DNA from 2 places in the Streptomyces sp. NPDC058751 genome. Region 2 is predicted to be linked to the other one. Evidence: predicted binding sites of a transcription regulator. Region 2 holds the regulator's gene; the other holds the start of a gene.
What was found. The regulator HspR, encoded in region 2, represses chaperone genes until heat shock. The targets are predictions, from matches to a motif close to TTGAGNNNNNNNNNCTCAA.

Region 1 (10,012 bases), on a different contig from region 2:
GCCGCGCCCGTTTCCGGGTCGGCCAGCGACGCCTCCACGTAGAGGACGTCACCGCCCGCGCCGGTGACCGCGAGCCCCGTGGCGACACCGGGCACCGCCGTGCGGCGCTCGGCCGGGTCCTGCGCCGACTCCGGCACGTGGTGCGGACGCCCGATGAGCCCGCGCAGATCGGCGTCGGTCACCGTGAACGGCAGCTCCCGCTCGCCCAGTTCGTGCTGGGCCGCGACCTTGCGCAGCAACCGGGCGATGCCCCGCTCCAGGTTCCGCACGCCCGCTTCCCGGGTGTACTCCCCCGCGAGCCTGCGCAGCGCGCTCTCGTCGAGGACGACCTCGCCCTTCTCCAGGCCCGCCCGCTCCAGCTGGCGCGGCAGCAGGTGGTCCCGGGCGATGACGACCTTCTCGTCCTCGGTGTAGCCGTCGAGGCGGACCAGCTCCATGCGGTCGAGCAGGGCTTCCGGGATGGCTTCCAGGACGTTGGCCGTGGCGAGGAACACGACGTCGGACAGGTCGAGTTCGACCTCCAGGTAGTGGTCGCGGAAGGTGTGGTTCTGCGCCGGGTCGAGGACTTCGAGCAGGGCCGCCGCCGGGTCGCCCCGGAAGTCGGAGCCGACCTTGTCGATCTCGTCCAGCAGGACCACCGGGTTCATCGACCCGGCCTCCTTGACCGCTCGGACGATCCGGCCGGGCAGCGCGCCGACGTACGTACGGCGGTGTCCGCGGATCTCGGCCTCGTCCCGGACGCCGCCGAGGGCGACGCGGACGAACTTGCGGCCCATGGCATGGGCGACGGACTCGCCGAGCGAGGTCTTTCCGACGCCGGGCGGGCCGACGAGTGCGAGCACGGCGCCGCCGCGCCGCCCGCCGACGACTCCGAGGCCCCGGTCCGAGCGCCGCTTGCGCACGGCCAGGTACTCGGTGATGCGCTCCTTCACGTCCTCCAGACCGGCGTGCTCGGCGTCGAGCACGGCCCGGGCGCCCCTGATGTCGTACGCGTCCTCGGTCCGTTCGTTCCACGGCAGCTCCAGGACGGTGTCGAGCCAGGTCCGGATCCAGCCGCCCTCGGGCGACTGGTCACTGGACCGCTCCAGCTTCTCGACCTCCTTGAGCGCCGCCTCGCGGACGTTCTCCGGGAGGTCGGCGGCCTCGACCCGGGCGCGGTAGTCGTCGGTCTCGTCCTCGCCTCCCTCTCCCTTGAGGTCGCGCAGCTCCTTGCGCACCGCTTCGAGCTGGCGCCGCAGCAGGAACTCGCGCTGCTGCTTGTCGACGCCCTCCTGGACGTCCTTGGCGATGGACTCGGCGACGTCCTGCTCGGCGAGGTGCTCGCGGAGCTGCTCGGTGGCGAGCTTGAGCCGGGCCACCGGGTCGGCGGTCTCCAGGAGCTCGACCTTCTGTTCCACGGTGAGGAAGGGTGAGTAACCGGAATTGTCGGCAAGGGCGGAGACGTCGTCGATCTGCTGCACCCGGTCCACGACCTGCCAGGCGGCGCGCTTGCGCAGCCAGCTCGTGGCCAGGGCCTTGTACTCCTTCACCAGGTCGGCGACCTTGCCGGGCAGGGGTTCGGGCACGGTCTCCTCGACCCGGGTGCCCTCGACCCACAGCGCGGCACCGGGACCGGTGGTCCCCGCGCCCACCCTCACGCGCCCGCGCCCCCGGATCAGCGCGCCCGGGTCACCGTCGGCCAGCCGGCCGACCTGCTCGACCGTGCCGAGCACTCCGGTGCCCGCGTAGGTCCCGTCGATGCGCGGCACCAGGAGTACCTGAGGCTTTCCGGGCGTTGAACGGGCGGCGGCCTGGGCTGCCTCCACCGCGGCGCGCACATCGGTGTCGTTCAGGTCCAGCGGAACCACCATCCCGGGCAGCACCACCTCGTCGTCGAGCGGCAGCACGGGCAGGGTGAGTGATGCGGACGTCGAAGCCATGATCTCCCCTTCGGCAGTCAAGTTGAGCTATGCCGACTCAATGCACGGGGGCTCCGCAATGTTCCCCGATGACCGTTCGCTGTGAGCGATCGCTTACGGGCTCCCGGAGGCCGCCCGGGATGCGGGGTGGCCGTCCGGCTCGGATGGTGGAGTCATGAACCATCACCTCGCCCAGAACAAGCTCGACATCGACACCCGTCTCGTCACGGTCGGCGCCGCGCTCACCGCGGCCGGCGCCCTGGTGGCGTGCACCGGCATGGTCATCGCGGCCGGCGCCGTGGTCTCCGCGGGCCGGCGCATGATCCGCGCCATGGACGTGCCCCCGTCGCAGGCGGCGGCCATGAAGTGGCGGCAGGCCAAGGAAGCCTCCCTGGCCGGCATGGAGGCGTGGCACTCCGCGTCCCACGCCCAGAACGGGGCCCACCACCGCTGACCGGTCCCCTCCGGCCCGGCCTCCTCCGCCCTACCCTCCCTCCGACGGCTCAACGGGCCGCCTCCCGTCCGCCGGGGGAGGGGAGAAAGGGGCGCCTGCGGGACGCGTCAACCTCGTGCGGCCGCCGTCACCCCGGGAGCCGAGAGAGCCGTTCCCGGCGAAATCCCGGAACCCGTACAGGTGAAAATGCCAGGATGGCGGCCATGACCGCCTCGTACGAGACTCCCGAAGTCATCGACCGCCGCCAGGGTCCGTACGGGGAGGTCGTGCTGCGGCGCCACGGCGACCTGCTGCAGATCATCGCCAACGGGTGCTTCCTGATGGACACCTCCGACGGGCGCTCCGAGCGGCTGCTCATGGACGCGGCGTACGACGCCCTGGACGGGCGCCCGGAGCCGAGCGTGCTGATCGGCGGGCTGGGCGTCGGGTTCTCGCTGGCGCACGCCGCGGCCGACCGGCGCTGGGGGCGCATCACCGTCGTCGAGCGCGAACGGGCGATCGTCGGCTGGCACCGGGACGGCCCCCTCGCCGCGCTGTCGGCCCGGGCGCTCGCCGATCCGCGCACCGACATCGTCGAGCGGGATCTCGTCGAGTACGTCGCCGAGATCTCCGACACGTTCGACGCCCTGTGCCTCGACATCGACAACGGACCCGGCTGGACGGTCACCGAAGGCAACGCGGGACTGTACGGACCGTCCGGACTGGCGAGCTGCGCAAGGGCGTTGAGGCCGGGCGGGGTCCTCGCCGTGTGGTCGGCGCAGCCCTCCCCGGAGTTCGAGGGAACCCTGCGTGATGCCGGATTCCATCGGGTGCGCACCGAAATGATCCCTGTTGCCCGAGGCGTTCCCGACGTGGTGCACCTCGCGGTAAGACCTGGATAGCCGCGGCGCACCCACTGCCCGTACCCTGCTTGCCTGGCGCGGATCATTCAAGCGTCAAGCGCAGTCATGGGATCACCCCACGGATTCCGGAAAGCACACTTCAGGGGCGGGCGATGGAGCAGACACACACCTCCCAGAACGGCACGGCGGCGACCCCGGGCGCTCAGCGCCGGGTCCTGGTCGTCGAGGACGACCCCACGATCGTCGACGCCATCGCGGCCCGTCTGCGAGCCGAGGGATTCCTCGTGCAAACCGCGGGCGACGGCCCGGCCGCCGTCGACACCGCCGAGGCATGGCAGCCCGACCTGCTGATCCTCGACATCATGCTGCCCGGCTTCGACGGTCTGGAGGTCTGCCGGCGCGTGCAGGCCGCCCGCCCGGTGCCGGTGCTGATGCTCACCGCGCGCGACGACGAGACCGACATGCTGGTCGGGCTCGGGGTCGGCGCCGACGACTACATGACCAAGCCGTTCTCGATGCGCGAGCTGGCCGCCCGGGTGCACGTCCTGCTGCGCAGGGTCGAGCGCGCGGTGGTCGCGGCCTCCACCCCGCGCAGCGGCATCCTGCGGCTCGGCGAGCTGGAGATCGACCACGCGCAGCGCCGGGTGCGGGTCCGCAGCGAGGACGTCCACCTCACCCCGACCGAGTTCGACCTGCTCGTCTGCCTCGCGAACACCCCGCGTGCCGTACTCTCGCGCGAGCAGTTGCTCGCCGAGGTGTGGGACTGGGCGGACGCCTCCGGCACCCGGACGGTCGACAGCCACATCAAGGCGCTGCGCCGCAAGATCGGCGCCGAGCGGATCCGTACGGTCCACGGCGTCGGCTACGCGCTGGAGACCCCGACTCCCTGAGCCGGGTTTCGTAGAAGACGTCGGGACCCGTTCGACGGGACCCGCGTGAGGGGCTGATGTGATGAGCGGACTCGGAGAGCGGGGACGCGGGCTCGGCGAGCGCGCGTCCGCGGAGCGCAGGAGCTCGGGTTCCTGGGGCGAGGTGCGGCCCTTCTCGATCAAGACCAAGCTGGGCGCGCTGGTCGTCATATCCGTGCTCATCACGACCGGTCTGTCGATGATCGCGGTGCACACCAAGACGGAGCTCCGCTTCATCACGGTCTTCTCGATGATCGCCACCCTGCTGATCACGCAGTTCGTGGCGCACTCGCTCACCGCGCCGCTGGACGAGATGAACGCGGTGGCCCGCTCCATATGGCACGGGGACTACACCCGCCGGGTGCGCGACGACCGGCGGGACGAGCTGGGCGACCTGGCCCAGACGATCAACCTCATGGCCGACGAGCTGGAGGCCCAGGACCGTCAGCGCAAGGAGCTCGTGGCGAACGTCTCGCACGAGCTGCGGACCCCCATCGCGGGGCTCCGCGCCGTCCTGGAGAACGTCGTGGACGGTGTCTCCGAGGCCGATCCCGAGACGATGCGCACCGCGCTGAAGCAGACGGAGCGGCTCGGGCGGCTGGTGGAGACCCTCCTCGACCTGTCCCGGCTGGACAACGGCGTCGTACCGCTGCGCAGGCGGCGTTTCGAGGTGTGGCCGTATCTGTCCGGGGTGCTGAAGGAGGCCAACATGGTCGCCTCCGCGCGCGCGGACCTCACCTCGGGCTCCGGCGGCGGCCACACCCGTACGGACGTCCATCTGCACCTCGACGTGTCCCCGCCGGAGCTGACCGCGCACGCGGACCCGGAGCGGATCCACCAGGTCGTGGCGAACCTCATCGACAACGCGGTCAAGCACAGCCCGCCGCACGGCCGGGTGACGGTACGGGCCAGGCGCGGCGACCTTCCCGAGTCGCTGGCCCTGGAGGTCCTGGACGAGGGGCCCGGCATTCCGAAGTCGGAGTGGCACCGCGTCTTCGAGCGGTTCAACCGCGGAGGGGTGCCCGCGCCGCACGGTCCGGGCAGCGACGGCGGTACGGGACTGGGGCTCGCGATCGCCCGCTGGGCCGTGGATCTGCACGGCGGACGCATCGGTGTGGCCGAATCTCAGCGGGGCTGCCGGATCCAGGTCATCCTTCCGGGCCTCCCTTCTCTGCCAAGTTGACGTAAAGTTCGAACCGGAGCCACAAGATCCATCGCTGTCGCCGCGCGCGTACACGTGTGATCAGGCACAGGGCCGCGTGAGGCATGCCGCGACCCCGGGCCGACGTACCCATTCCGATGCGGAACCACGCTTGTTTCCCGCCATTTCCATGGGCGAAACACGGAATCCGATGTGACTTACGCGACGTTGGACGGGCCCGGCCTGACCTTCTCGGCCGGGGAGGCGTAGCCTTTATTCCCGCTGTCCATCACCTTGTGAAGCGGAAGAGGGCGGTTAGCGCCGTGTCGCCACAGTCCCCCAGTAACTCGAGTATCTCGACCGATGACCAGGCCGCCGGGAAGAACCCCGCGGCCGCCTTCGGTGCCAACGAGTGGCTCGTCGACGAGATCTATCAGCAGTACCTCCAGGACCCGAACTCCGTAGACCGAGCCTGGTGGGACTTCTTCGCCGATTACAAGCCCGGGGCGCCCGCCGCCGCGGCTGCGGCGGGTACTGCGGCCGCGGGGGCCGCAGGGACCACCACGGCCGCACCGGCCGCTCCCGTGCCTCCCCCGGCGCGCCAGGCTCCTCCCCAGGCCCCGGCCGCGCCCGCTCCGGCCGCCGCTCCCGCGGCTCCGAAGCCCGCTGCCGCCGCCCCGGCTCCCGCCGCCGCGAAGCCGAAGGCCGCTCCGGCCGCCGAGGCGCCCGAGGGCCCCGAGTACGTCACCCTGCGCGGTCCCGCCGGTGCCGTCGCGAAGAACATGAACGCCTCCCTCGAGCTGCCCACGGCCACGTCCGTGCGCGCGGTCCCGGTGAAGCTGCTCTTCGACAACCGCATCGTCATCAACAACCACCTGAAGCGCGCCCGGGGCGGGAAGATCTCCTTCACCCACCTCATCGGGTACGCGATGGTGCAGGCCATCAAGGCCATGCCGTCGATGAACTGGCACTACGCGGAGAAGGACGGGAAGCCCACCCTCGTCAAGCCCGCGCACGTCAACTTCGGCCTCGCCATCGACCTGGTGAAGCCCAACGGCGACCGCCAGCTCGTCGTCGCGGGCATCAAGAAGGCCGAGACGCTGAACTTCTTCGAGTTCTGGCAGGCCTACGAGGACATCGTCCGCCGCGCCCGTGACGGCAAGCTGACGATGGACGACTTCACCGGTGTCACGGTCTCCCTGACCAACCCCGGCGGCCTCGGCACCGTCCACTCGGTCCCGCGTCTGATGCCCGGACAGTCGGTCATCATGGGCGTCGGCTCGATGGACTACCCGGCGGAGTTCCAGGGCACCTCCCAGGACACCCTGAACAAGCTCGGCATCGCGAAGGTCATGACGCTCACGTCGACCTACGACCACCGGGTCATCCAGGGCGCCGCCTCCGGCGAGTTCCTGCGCATCGTCGCGAACTACCTGCTCGGCGAGACCGGCTTCTACGACGAGATCTTCGAGTCGCTGCGGATCCCCTACGAGCCGGTCCGCTGGCTCAAGGACATCGACGCCAGCCACGACGACGACGTCACCAAGGCCGCCCGCGTCTTCGAGCTGATCCACTCCTACCGGGTCCGCGGCCACGTCATGGCCGACACCGACCCGCTGGAGTACAAGCAGCGCAAGCACCCCGACCTGGACATCACCGAGCACGGGCTCACCCTGTGGGACCTGGAGCGCGAGTTCGCGGTCGGCGGTTTCTCGGGCAAGTCCCTGATGAAGCTGCGCGACATCCTCGGCGTGCTGCGCGACTCGTACTGCCGCACCACCGGCATCGAGTTCATGCACATCCAGGACCCGAAGCAGCGCAAGTGGATCCAGGACCGCATCGAGCGCCCGCACTCCAAGCCGGAGCGCGAGGAGCAGCTGCGCATCCTGCGCCGGCTGAACTCCGCCGAGGCCTTCGAGACCTTCCTGCAGACGAAGTACGTCGGCCAGAAGCGCTTCTCCCTGGAGGGCGGCGAGTCCGTCATCCCGCTCCTCGACGCCGTCATCGACAGCGCCGCGGAGTCCCGCCTGGACGAGGTCGTCATCGGCATGGCCCACCGCGGCCGCCTGAACGTCCTCGCCAACATCGTCGGCAAGTCGTACGCGCAGATCTTCCGCGAGTTCGAGGGCAACCTCGACCCGAAGTCGATGCACGGCTCCGGCGACGTGAAGTACCACCTGGGCGCCCAGGGCACCTTCACCGGCCTGGACGGCGAGCAGATCAAGGTCTCGCTGGCCGCCAACCCGTCCCACCTGGAGACGGTCGACCCGGTCATCGAGGGCATCGTCCGCGCCAAGCAGGACATCATCAACAAGGGCGGCACGGACTTCACCGTCCTGCCCGTCGCCCTGCACGGTGACGCGGCCTTCGCCGGCCAGGGCGTGGTCGCCGAGACGCTCAACATGTCGCAGCTGCGCGGCTACCGCACGGGCGGCACGGTCCACATCGTCATCAACAACCAGGTCGGCTTCACCGCCGCCCCGGAGTCGTCGCGCTCCTCCATGTACGCCACCGACGTGGCCCGCATGATCGAGGCGCCGATCTTCCACGTGAACGGCGACGACCCCGAGGCCGTCGTCCGCGTCGCGCGCCTCGCGTTCGAGTTCCGTCAGGCGTTCAACAAGGACGTCGTGATCGACCTCATCTGCTACCGCCGCCGCGGACACAACGAGTCCGACAACCCGGCGTTCACGCAGCCGCTGATGTACGACCTGATCGACAAGAAGCGCTCGGTGCGCAAGCTCTACACCGAGTCCCTGATCGGCCGCGGCGACATCACCCTCGAAGAGGCCGAGCAGGCGCTGCAGGACTTCCAGGGCCAGCTGGAGAAGGTCTTCACCGAGGTCCGCGAGGCCGTCTCGCAGGCACCCGAGGCCCACGTCCCGGACGCCAAGGCCGAGTTCCCGGTCGCCGTGCCCACCGCGGTCTCCCAGGAGGTCGTGAAGCGGATCGCCGAGTCCCAGGTCAACATCCCCGACAGCGTCACCGTGCACCCGCGGCTGCTCCCGCAGCTCCAGCGCCGCGCGGCGATGATCGAGGACGGCACGATCGACTGGGGCATGGGCGAGACCCTCGCCATCGGTTCGCTGCTCCTGGAGGGCACGCCGGTCCGGCTGTCCGGCCAGGACTCGCGCCGCGGCACCTTCGGCCAGCGCCACGCGGTGCTGATCGACCGGGTCAACGGCGAGGACTACACCCCGCTCCAGTACCTCTCGGACGAGCAGGCCCGTCTGAACGTCTACGACTCGCTGCTCTCCGAGTACGCGGTCATGGGCTTCGAGTACGGCTACTCGCTGGCCCGCCCGGACGCGCTGGTGATGTGGGAGGCGCAGTTCGGCGACTTCGTCAACGGCGCGCAGACGGTCGTCGACGAGTACATCTCGGCCGCCGAGCAGAAGTGGGGCCAGACGTCCGGCGTCACCCTGCTCCTGCCGCACGGCTACGAGGGCCAGGGCCCGGACCACTCCTCGGCCCGTATCGAGCGCTTCCTGCAGCTGTGCGCCCAGAACAACATGACGGTCGCCCAGCCGACGTCCCCGGCGAACTACTTCCACCTCCTGCGGTGGCAGGTGCACAACCCGCACCACAAGCCGCTGGTGGTCTTCACCCCGAAGTCGATGCTGCGCCTGAAGGCCGCGGCCTCGAAGGCGGAGGAGTTCACCTCGGGCCAGTTCCGCCCGGTCATCGGCGACGACTCGGTCGACGCGGCCGCCGTGCGCAAGGTCGTGTTCTGCGCCGGCAAGCTGTACTACGACCTGGAGGCCGAGCGGCAGAAGCGCGGCTCCACGGACACGGCGATCATCCGCATCGAGCGCCTGTACCCGCTCCCGGGTGCCGAGCTCCAGGCGGAGATCGCCAAGTACCCGAACGCCGAGAAGTACCTGTGGGCCCAGGAGGAGCCGGCGAACCAGGGTGCCTGGCCGTTCATCGCGCTCAACCTGATCGACCACCTGGACCTGGCGGTCGGCGCGGACGTCCCGGGCGCCGAGCGCCTGCGCCGCATCTCGCGTCCGCACTCCTCCTCCCCCGCCGTCGGTTCCGCGAAGCGGCACCAGGCGGAGCAGGAGCAGCTGGTGCGTGAGGTGTACGAGGCGTAGGCCTCCGGCACGGCAGCACGAAGGGGCCCGGCCCCGAGTCCTGGTGGACTCGGGGCCGGGCCCTTTTCCGCTGTCCTGGTACCTGCCTGTCAGGTGATGTAGGGCTCGAAGTCCCAGAACGGCCGGTTGCGCGAGCGGGCCGAGATGGTGTGAGCGTGCTGGGCGCCCAGCGTGCCCGCCAGATCCTCCAGCGCCTCCTGCTCGATCTTCTCGGCCTGCTGGACGTCCCTCAGTCCGCGGAGGTCCGCCGCGAGCGCGACGCGCGCCGACAGGGTCAGGGGATGGACCCGTCCCAGCATCTCGGTGGCCCTCATGACCGTCAGATGGCCGAGTTCCGCCGCCGACTCGGGGTCTCCCAGGAGATTGCGCAGGGCAGCGGCGTTGACGGCGCACCCCAGGGTCCAGGGGTGGTTCTCCCCCACGGCCGCGGTCATCTCGGCCAGGGACTGTTCGATGGTCACGTGGGCCGCCTGGCGCTCGCCCACGCTGCGGAGCACCAGGGCGTGGTTGGCCCGGGTTCCGGCGAGGTAGGGGTGCCCCTCGGCGAGCAGCAGTTCGTAGCGTGCGACGACGGCTTCGCTGACTTCCCGCGCGTGGTCGATGTCTCCGTGCTCGCGGGCGAAGCAGCTCTCGCTGACGGCGAAGCTCAAAGTGGTCGGGTGGCTCTCTCCG
Region 2 (10,012 bases):
TTCAGGACCCTGGGGGGTGGAGATTTGCCCACAAAGAACTCACAACCGACACATCCCCACGCTGTCACCACGTTGTGTGACGAAGGAACACGCATTTACGCCAGCGCGCTGCGCTCCGGCCGCATCACTCGGGTCGAAGTGGAAACAGCCCCTTGCCTCTTGGAGTTCGCGCTGCTTCATCCCGACCCCGACGACGAGAAATGGCTGCGCCCCGTCCCGCCGTCCGTCGCGCTCGCACAACGCCTTCACCCGCTGGAGCGCGAGATCCAGGAGCGGCGGCGGCAGGCGATCGAACTGACCGACTCCTTCGATCCGTTCATCGCGATCAGCACGCAGAGCCAGGCGAGCATTCACGCGATCACCGTTTTGGAAGGGTTCGACCGGATCAACGCGGCACTCAATTCGGCCACTGCCGAGTGCCACACGGAGATGTTGACGATCCAGCCCGGCGGCGGTCGCCCCGCAGACGCTCTCATGCAGGCCCTTGAGCGCGACCGGCCCCTCACCGACCGCGGAGTCAGCATCCGCACGCTGTACCAGCACACAGCCAGGCACAGCCAGGGAACCCTCGCCTATGTAGAGCGTATAACCGGCGGCAAGATCCAGGTCCGTACGCTCGAAGAACTCATCGAGCGATTGATCATCTTCGACCGGACCGTCGCCTTCATCCCCGCCAGCGACGACCGACGAGTCGCTCTTGAGCTTCGCCACCCCGGGCTCGTCCTGTACCTGAGCAAGGTCTTCGAGCAGCTTTGGCAGCGTGCGGTCCCGCTGACCGAAGATGTCCCGAACGACGTCGATCCCAATGGCATCACCCCCGTCCAGCGCTCCATAGCCAAACTCCTCATCGAGGGCCACGTCGACGAGGCCATAGCCCGCCGCCTGGGGATGAACGTCCGCACCTGCCGCGCCCACATAGCCAAACTGGCCTCCGCCCTCGGCAGCGGCAGCCGGGCACAACTCGGCTATCTCATCGCCGAGTCGGGGTTCCTGAAGCGGGAGGGAACCGCGGAATGACGACAGCGCACCCGCCGCACGGCGTGGAGGACCTGTGCGAAGCAGGCCTGGCACTGTACGCGCGCGCCCTGCGCGAAGGGCAGGTGCACGGTGAGGCCGCCGACATCGCGCCGTGTCTCGTCGACCTCGGCCTGCTCCACCCACACGTCGAGGACACGCGACGGCTGGAGCCCGTGGCACCCGCCGTCGCCTTGCACCGACTCCTGCGCGGGGTCGAGGACCGTATCGCGGACGAGCGGCGGCGCGAGGAGCGACTGGCCACGGTGTTCGAGCCGTTGATGCGGATCGACGGCGCACGCACGACAACGGCCGACCCGGCGATGCTGAGGTTCCTCAGCGGCGGAGAGGCGATCAACCTGGCCATCGCCCAGGCCATGACCGACGCGTCCCAGTTCCTCGCCATCCAGCCCCACATCAGTCACGTCGCCCGGCCTCCGGAGATCCACACCGAACCTCTGCGCCGCGACCAGGCCCTACTCGATCGCGGTGGCCGCATCCGCACCCTCTACCAGCACACGCTCCGCCACGCGCCCACGGTCCTCGCCCGCTACGAACAACTGAAGGGGGACGTGGAGGCCCGTACCCTCGATGAAATCCCCCAGCTGCTGCTGGTCGTCGACCGGACCGTGGCCTTCATCCCGGCGAGCAAGGACTACACGCTCGCCCTGGAAGTCCGCCACCCGGCCCTGATCGAGCACTTCGTCATCACCTTCGACCGCCTCTGGCGCCTGGCCACGCCCATGTACCCGGAAGCCGCCCAGCAGCCCACCCTGAACGGCATCACACCCCGCCAGCGCGCCATCGCGAGCCTCCTCGTCGAAGGCCACACCGACGCCGCCATAGCCGACCGCCTCGGCATGAATGTCCGCACCGCCCGGGTCCACATAGCCAAACTCGCCGCCACCCTCGGCAGCGAGAGCCGGGCCCAACTCGGCTATCTCATAGGCCGGTCGGGGATCCTTGATCAGGAACACCAGGGGGCTCGGGAGCAACCCCGGGAACGGTGACCGTCTCCAGCCCCGGAGTCCGCCGAGGCCCGTCCAGCCCTGCCTGGGCGATGCGGACGCCCAGTTGGGTGCGGCTCGCCGCGCCCAGGGTCTCCGACAGGCGCGCGATGTGTGCCCGGCAGGTACGGACGCTGATGCCAAGACGTTCCGCGACCACCGCGTCCTGGTGGCCCTCCGCCAGCAGGGCGGCGATCGAGCGCTCCCGATGGGTGATGCCCTCGATGCCGGTGGACGGGAGCGGGGACGCCAGCGGGATCGCGAGGCGCCACAGCCGCTCGAAGACCGTCACCAGGTAGTCCACCAGCGCGGGGTGGCGCAGCTCCAGAGCGATCGTGCGGTCGGGGTTGGCGGGGATGAAGGCGACCGTGCGGTCGAAGAGGATGAGCCGCTCCACGACCTCGTCGAGGGTGCGGGCCTCCGCCGCTCCTCCCATCAACTCCATGTAGTTCAGGAGCCCTTGGCCGTGCCGGGCCACGTGGGTGTACAGATCGCGCATGCGCACCCCGCGTCGGCGCATCTCCAGTGCCCGGTGCAGCCCCTCGACGAGTTCGTCCTCGCGCCGGATGCCGCCGGGCTGCACCGTCAGGACCTCACGGGTGCACTCCTCGGTCGCCTTGTCCATGGCGGCGTGGATCCGCGGCAGCCCGTCGAGGACCCGGATCGCCACCCCCTCGGCCGGCGCCCGCACCCGGCCGCCGAGGCCCGCGTACCACTCGAAGGCCGACACCGCGTCGCCCACCCGCGCCTGGCTCGCGCTGACTTCCTCGTACACGCCCCGCAGGAGCCGGGTCATGACCTCCTGGGGCGAGGTCGGCACCAGCCAGCCCATGTCGTCCGGGTCGGGGTGCAGCAGCGCCAGTTCCAGCAGGCAGGGCACCGTCTCGGCGTCCTCGCGGGGCACGCGGCCGCGCCGCACGGCCCGGGAGTACACCCGGTCGCCGACCTCGCACAGCCGGTCAGCGCCGTGCGGATGCCTGTCCGTCCCGTGCCCGGCCATCTCCCACCCCTGGCTCCAACCCTGGCTCCAGCCCTTTCCGCGGTGAGACGCCTCGGCATCTTCCGCAGCGCAACTATGCGCGGACGCGACCGGCACCGCAACAAGGCTGCGCCGCCGGGCAGCGCCCGTTCGCCCCGTCTCATCCCCCTACGTCCTGACCCCCGCCGCACCCCTTGCAACAAGCTGAAGACCCCTGGCCCGGCGCCTCCGATCCCCCTCCCCCGGGCCCCGGCCGACACCCCCCGAAAACCCAACTCCGTTCACAACACAGCGACTTGTGACCCGCCCCACCCCGCCGGGAGCCGTAGTCCCGCCCCGCCCCTGAGACGGACCCGTGACCGCACAACCCCACGACGGAAAATTCACGACATCCTCGAACCAGGCGGACGGCACCCTCGCCGCGCGGCCCCGGAGGGGCGCGGGAAGCGCTCGGCGCGAGGGGACGGATGGCGGGCGCGCCGGGCCGGCAGAGGCCTCAGGGAGGGGCTTCCGGGGGCCGTGAGGCGCCCCGAGGGCCTTCGGGGACCTTCAGGGACTTCCGGGGTGGAACACGGGAACGGGAACGGCCCCGGTCGGGGGTGGGCGCCTTGGGGCGCACCCGCGGGCGGGGCCGTGGCCGTGCTGGTCCTCGCCCGGCCGTCTCGGTGCCGAGACGGCCGGGCGGGGCGTCTACTTGATGCCGAGCGAGTTGCAGATCGCCTTGTAGGGCGCCGTGCAGATCTTGTTCACGGGGTAGATGCTGTCCTGGACGACCGTGTTCTGGATGTTGTCCTTGGTCAGCGCCACCACGGGCACGAGCTGGGACGGGATGTCCTTGTCGGTGGGGCTGGTGACCTTGTCGCGGGTCAGCGCGTCGAACTCGATCGAGCGGCCCTGGACCCGGGCGACGGCCATCTCGGCGGCCGCGTTGGCCTCCTGCGGGTACGACTTGTACACACTCATGTACTGGTCGCCCTTGAGGATCCGCTGCACGGCGATGAGCTCGGAGTCCTGGCCGGTGACCGGGGGCACCTTGCTGACGCCGGCCGCCTTGAAGGCGTCGATGACCGCGCCCGCGATGCCGTCGTTGGCGGCGTAGACACCGGCGATGTTGCTCAGACCGACCGCCTGGATGGACTTCTCCATGTTGGCCTTGGCGTTGACCGGGTTCCAGTCCTTGGTGTCGTACGCGCTGGAGATGATCACCTTGTCCTTGAGCTCGGACATGGCGCCGGACTTGAACTGGGCCGCGTTGGGGTCGGTCAGCGAGCCGTTCATCATGATGATCTTCTTCGAGGCCGAGTCGGCACCCAGCGCGGCGACCAGCGCCTTGCCCTGGGTCTCGCCGACCAGCTCGTTGTCGAAGGAGATGTACGCGTCGATCGGGCCCTGCGCCAGGCGGTCGTAGGCGATGACCGGGATCCCGGCCTCCTTCGCCTTGCGCACGCCCTTGGCGATCGTCACCGAGTCCACCGCGTCCACGAGGATGACGTCGACCTTGTCGTCGATCATCTGCTGCATCTGGCGGAGCTGCTTGGCCGCGTCCTGCTCGGCGTTCAGGTAGAGGACGTCACCCTGCTTCTCGGTGAGCTTCCGCACCTGCTCCCGGATGATCGGGTAGTCGAACTTCTCGTAACGGGTGTTCTGCTTCTCCGGAAGGAGCAGACCGACCGTGATGTCGTCGCCCTTCGTGGCGCTGGCCGACGAGCCGCTCCCGCCGATGCCACCCATGCCACAGCTGGTCAGGGTGAGGGCGGTGGCGGACGACGCCACGGCTATGACGGTACGGCGCAGGCCGGTGTTACGAGTCTTCACATCAGGTGCCTTCCGGGCGAGGTTGCAGCATTGCGACCCAGGTGGCTGAAAGCCAACGCGTTCGATCACCTCAGCGTCAAGGAGTAACCACTTAACGAGATGGCAACGGCGTTTCGTGTTCCACAAGTGAACGCGACGGGAAAAGAGTACGCCCATCCACCGAGTGATCCCCTCAGCTTCACCTTCTGTCATTCACAGGTCCAACCAACTTCCGTTCACAGGGGTCGCGCTTCCCGACGGTTTTTAACCGTTGTTGACCATCCGTGGACAGGAAGGAACACGTGCCCAGAGCCCCTGACGCGAAGGTCGCCACCCCCTCGGCACCCGCGCCCGCCACCGCGGGCGGGCCGCCCGCCGAGGCGGGACCGGCCGCCTCCGCAGTGACCAACCGCACACCGCCCGCCTATAAACGACATTTCACCGCAAATACCGTGTTCCAGGGCACTTCGAAGAAGGCCGGCCGCGACTCCGCGACCACCCGGAACCGGGGCTCCGGCGCCGTGGACGCCCGAAGGGGCCCGGCGGTTCGGACGAACCGCCGGGCCCCTTCGGGTGAGCGTGAGAACTGCCGGAACTACTCGGACGCGCGCTTGGGGCGCCACACCACCAGGGCGCTGGTCTGCTGGACCTCCTGGTACGGGACCAGGTCGCGCCGGTAGGAGGCGTGCACGGCGGCCTCGCGCTGCCGCATGGCGGCCGCGGCCCCGTCGACGGCCGACTCCAGCTCCGCGACACGGGACTGGAGCGCGGCCACCTGGTTCTCCAGCTCGATGATGCGCTTGATGCCGGCGAGGTTGATGCCCTCGTCCTGCGACAACTGCTGTACGGTACGCAGCAGTTCGATGTCACGGGCCGAGTAACGGCGGCCCCGGCCGGCCGTGCGGTCGGGAGAGACCAGACCGAGCCGGTCGTACTGACGCAGGGTCTGCGGGTGCAGTCCGGACAGCTGGGCCGCCACCGAGATGACGTAGACCGGGGTCTCCTCGGTCAGCTCGTAGGGATTGCGTCGACGACCGGTCGTGTCCATGGCTCCGTCATGCTCCCTTCGCGGCCTGGAACAGCTCCGCCCGCGGGTCCTCACCCGCGGTCGCCTCGCGATACGCCTCCAGCGCGTCACGAGCCTTGCCGGACAGGTCCTGGGGGACCGCCACCTCGACGGTGACCAGGAGGTCTCCCCGGGTGCCGTCCTTGCGGACCGCGCCCCTGCCCCGGGCGCGCATGGTCCGTCCGTTGGGCGTGCCCGGCGGCAGCTTCAGGGTCACCGGGGGGCCGCCCAGCGTCGGCACCTTGACCTCACCGCCCAGTGCCGCCTCCGCGAAGGTGACGGGCACGGTGACGGTGAGGTTGTCGTCCTTGCGGCCGAAGACCGGGTGGGTGCCCACGTGGACGGTGACGTACAGGTCACCGGCCGGGCCGCCCCGCTCGCCCGGCGCGCCCTTGCCCCGCAGCCGGATCCGCTGGTTGTCGCTGACGCCCGCGGGGATCCGGACCTGCATCGTGCGGGACGACTTGGCCCTGCCGCTGCCCGCGCACTCCATGCACGGGTGCTCGGCGATCAGACCGCGGCCCTTGCAGTCCGGGCAGGGGTCCGTGAGCGAGAAACCGCCCCCGGAGCCCCGTGCCACCTGGCCGGTGCCGACACAGGTCGGGCACACGCGCGGTGTGCCGTTCTTGTCGCCGGTGCCCGAGCAGGCCTTGCAGGCCGCCTGCGAGGTCATGCGCAGCGGAACGGTCGCGCCGTCCACCGCCTCCGTGAAGGAGAGCGTGACCTCCGTGTCGATGTCCTGGCCGCGCCTGGGCTGCGTACGCGTGCCCGTGGTGGCGCCGCCGCGGTTGAACAGGCCCCCGAAGACGTCACCTATGCCGCCGCCGAAGCCGCCGGCCCCTCCAGCTCCCTGGCCCTGGGCACCGCCTCCGAAGAGGTCGCCCAGGTCGAAGTTGAAGTTGCCGCCGCCGGCGCCGGGACCCGGACGGAAGCCACCGTTGCCGAAGAGGGCGCGTGCCTCGTCGTACTCCTTGCGCTTCTTGGGGTCGCCGAGCACGTCGTTCGCCTCGGAGATCTCCTTGAAGCGCTCCTCGGCCTTGGCGTTGCCCTTGTTGGCGTCCGGGTGGAACTCGCGGGCGAGCTTCCGGTACGCCTTCTTGATCTCGGCCTCGGTGGCGTCCTTGGGGACGCCGAGGACCTTGTAGAAGTCCTTCTCGATGAAGTCCTTGGTGCTCATCCCCGACGTCCCTCCTTCCTCGTCCGTTCAAGCTCAGCCCTCGTCCGGGCCACCGCTCTCCTTGTCGTCCGCAGCCTCGGCCTGCTCATCGGCCTTGACCGGCTGGGCCCCGGGCTGCGGCTCGGCGACGGCCACCCGCGCGGGGCGGATGGTGCGTTCGCCGAAGCGATACCCCGGCTGCAGAATCGCCACGCACGTCGTCTCCGTGACGTCCGGCGCGTACGAGTGCATCAGGGCCTCGTGGATCGTCGGGTCGAAGGGCTCGCCCTCCTTGCCGAACTGCTGGAGTCCCATCTTCGCCGCGACGGTCTCCAGGGACTCGGCGACGGACTTGAACCCGCCGACGAGCTCCCCGTGGTCCCGCGCGCGGCCGATGTCGTCGAGCACGGGCAGGAGCTCGGTCAGGAGGTTCGCGATGGCGATCTCCCGGACCGCGATCCGGTCGCGCTCGATGCGGCGGCGGTAGTTCTGGAACTCGGCCTGGAGCCGCTGGAGGTCCGCGGTGCGCTCGGTCAGTGCCATGCGCGCCTGGTCCAGCTGGGCCGTCAGGCCGGCCAACTGTGCTGATGCGTCCCCGTCCGGGGCCGCCGCCCCCTCCGCAGAGGGGGTGGCGGTCTGCGGCTCGGCGTCGTCGGAGGTGGCGCCTGAAGGGACGTCGGGCTGCTCTTCGAAGCCCGGGGTCTCCTCCGTCACGCGGCACCGTCCCGGCGGTCCTCGTCGACGATCTCGGCGTCGACGACGTCGTCGTCGGCCTTCGGGGCCTCGGCACCGTGGGCGTCGCCGCCCGCGGCCTGGGAAGCCTGGGCGTCGGCGTACATGGCCTGGCCGAGCTTCTGCGAGACGGCCGCGACCTTCTCGGTGGTGGTGCGGATCTCGGCGATGTCCTCGCCCTTGAGCGCGGCCTTCAGCTCCTCGATGGACGCCTCGACCTCGGTCTTGATCTCGCCCGGGACCTTGTCCTCGTTGTCCTTGAGGAACTTCTCGGTCTGGTAGACGAGCTGCTCGCCCTGGTTGCGGGTCTCGGCGGCCTCGCGGCGGGCGTGGTCCTCGTCCGCGTACTTCTCGGCCTCCTGGCGCATGCGGTCGACCTCGTCCCTCGGCAGCGAGGAGCCGCCGGTGACGGTCATCTTCTGCTCCTTGCCCGTGCCGAGGTCCTTCGCGGTCACGTGCATGATGCCGTTGGCGTCGATGTCGAAGGCGACCTCGATCTGCGGGACACCGCGCGGGGCCGGCGGCAGACCGGTCAGCTCGAACATGCCGAGCTTCTTGTTGTACGCCGCGATCTCGCGCTCGCCCTGGTAGACCTGGATCTGCACGGACGGCTGGTTGTCCTCGGCGGTGGTGAAGATCTCGGACCGCTTGGTCGGGATCGTCGTGTTCCGCTCGATGAGCTTCGTCATGATGCCGCCCTTGGTCTCGATGCCGAGGGACAGCGGGGTCACGTCGAGGAGCAGGACGTCCTTGACCTCACCCTTGAGGACACCGGCCTGGAGGGCGGCGCCGATGGCGACGACCTCGTCCGGGTTCACGCCCTTGTTGGCCTCGTTGCCGCCGGTCAGCTCCTTGACGAGCTCGGCGACGGCGGGCATGCGGGTGGAGCCACCGACGAGAACGACGTGGTCGATCTCGGACAGCTGGATGCCGGCGTCCTTGATGACGTTGTGGAACGGCGTCTTGCAGCGCTCCAGCAGGTCGGCGGTCAGCTGCTGGAACTGGGCGCGCGTGAGCTTCTCGTCCAGGTGCAGCGGGCCCTCGGCGGAAGCCGTGATGTAGGGCAGGTTGATCGAGGTCTCGGTGGACGAGGACAGCTCGATCTTGGCCTTCTCGGCGGCCTCACGCAGACGCTGGAGCGCCATCTTGTCCTTGGCGAGGTCCACGCCGTGGCCGGAGCGGAACTGCTGCACCAGGTAGTCGACGACGCGCTGGTCCCAGTCGTCACCACCGAGGTGGTTGTCACCGTTGGTGGCCTTCACCTCGACGACACCGTCGCCGATCTCCAGGAGGGACACGTCGAAGGTGCCGCCACCGAGGTCGAAGACGAGGATCGTCTGGTCGTCCTTGTCGAGGCCGTACGCCAGGGCGGCGGCGGTCGGCTCGTTGACGATGCGAAGGACGTTCAGACCGGCGATCTCGCCGGCTTCCTTCGTCGCCTGGCGCTCGGAGTCGTTGAAGTACGCCGGGACGGTGATGACCGCGTCGGCCACCTTCTCGCCCAGGTACGCCTCGGCGTCGCGCTTCAGCTTCTGCAGGATGAAGGCGCTCATCTGCTGCGGGTTGAAGCTCTTGCCGTCGAGCTCGATCTTCCAGTCGGTGCCCATGTGGCGCTTCACCGAGCGGATGGTCCGGTCGACGTTGGTGACCGCCTGACGCTTGGCGACCTCGCCGACGAGCACCTCGCCGTTCTTCGCGAAGGCGACGACGGACGGCGTGGTCCTGGCGCCTTCGGCGTTGGTGATGACGGTGGGCTCGCCGCCTTCGAGAACGCTGACGACGGAGTTAGTCGTGCCCAGGTCGATGCCGACCGCACGTGCCATTTCGATTCCTCCAGCAATGACTTGAGTGGAACGGACTCAAGTGTGCACGACGTCCGCCTCTCGGTCAACAGACCTGAGTCGTGGGGGCTCAACTCTTATCCGTTCCTTACACGCATAGACCATCTGATCTGCGGCTTTTCCTCAGAGTCAGCGCACCTTCACCATGTCCGGAGCCTCCGGACGGGGGCGCCCGGGCCGCGCCGACGGCCTCGGAACGGGCCCCCCGGGTGCCGGGATCGCACGCGACCGGTCACGGTGCGGGCGCGCCACGGGACGCACGGCCCCCACGACGGCGACCGCCGCCACGGCGCCCACCGGCCACCAGGCGGCCCCGGCCCCCAGCCACCCGAGGTCGATGCCCAGTCCGACGAACGCGGCCGCGAACGCGGCCAGTCCCGTCACCACCAGGGCCCCCTGCCGGGTGAGCCCCGCCCGCCGCAG

Region 1: a site for HspR is predicted at 1,942-1,960, ahead of lon (endopeptidase La). Genes of this name have one in related genera too.

The regions. Positions count from the first base shown of each region.
Region 1 is NZ_JBHYPZ010000021.1:19,004-29,015, reverse strand. Features, by position in the region: gene lon (endopeptidase La) at 1-1,919, opposite strand, end outside; gene ACFW6B_RS20280 (hypothetical protein) at 2,074-2,352, shown strand; gene ACFW6B_RS20275 (spermidine synthase) at 2,556-3,233, shown strand; gene ACFW6B_RS20270 (response regulator transcription factor) at 3,347-4,084, shown strand; gene ACFW6B_RS20265 (ATP-binding protein) at 4,146-5,285, shown strand; gene ACFW6B_RS20260 (multifunctional oxoglutarate decarboxylase/oxoglutarate dehydrogenase thiamine pyrophosphate-binding subunit/dihydrolipoyllysine-residue succinyltransferase subunit) at 5,567-9,340, shown strand; gene fxsT (FxSxx-COOH system tetratricopeptide repeat protein) at 9,430-10,012, opposite strand, start outside.
Region 2 is NZ_JBHYPZ010000004.1:272,908-282,919, forward strand. Features, by position in the region: gene ACFW6B_RS06545 (helix-turn-helix transcriptional regulator) at 25-1,017, shown strand; gene ACFW6B_RS06550 (LuxR C-terminal-related transcriptional regulator) at 1,014-2,024, shown strand; gene ACFW6B_RS06555 (LuxR C-terminal-related transcriptional regulator) at 1,957-3,021, opposite strand; gene ACFW6B_RS06560 (sugar ABC transporter substrate-binding protein) at 3,691-4,815, opposite strand; gene ACFW6B_RS06565 (heat shock protein transcriptional repressor HspR) at 5,390-5,842, opposite strand; gene dnaJ (molecular chaperone DnaJ) at 5,850-7,037, opposite strand; gene grpE (nucleotide exchange factor GrpE) at 7,071-7,730, opposite strand; gene dnaK (molecular chaperone DnaK) at 7,727-9,571, opposite strand; gene ACFW6B_RS06585 (MraY family glycosyltransferase) at 9,719-10,012, opposite strand, start outside.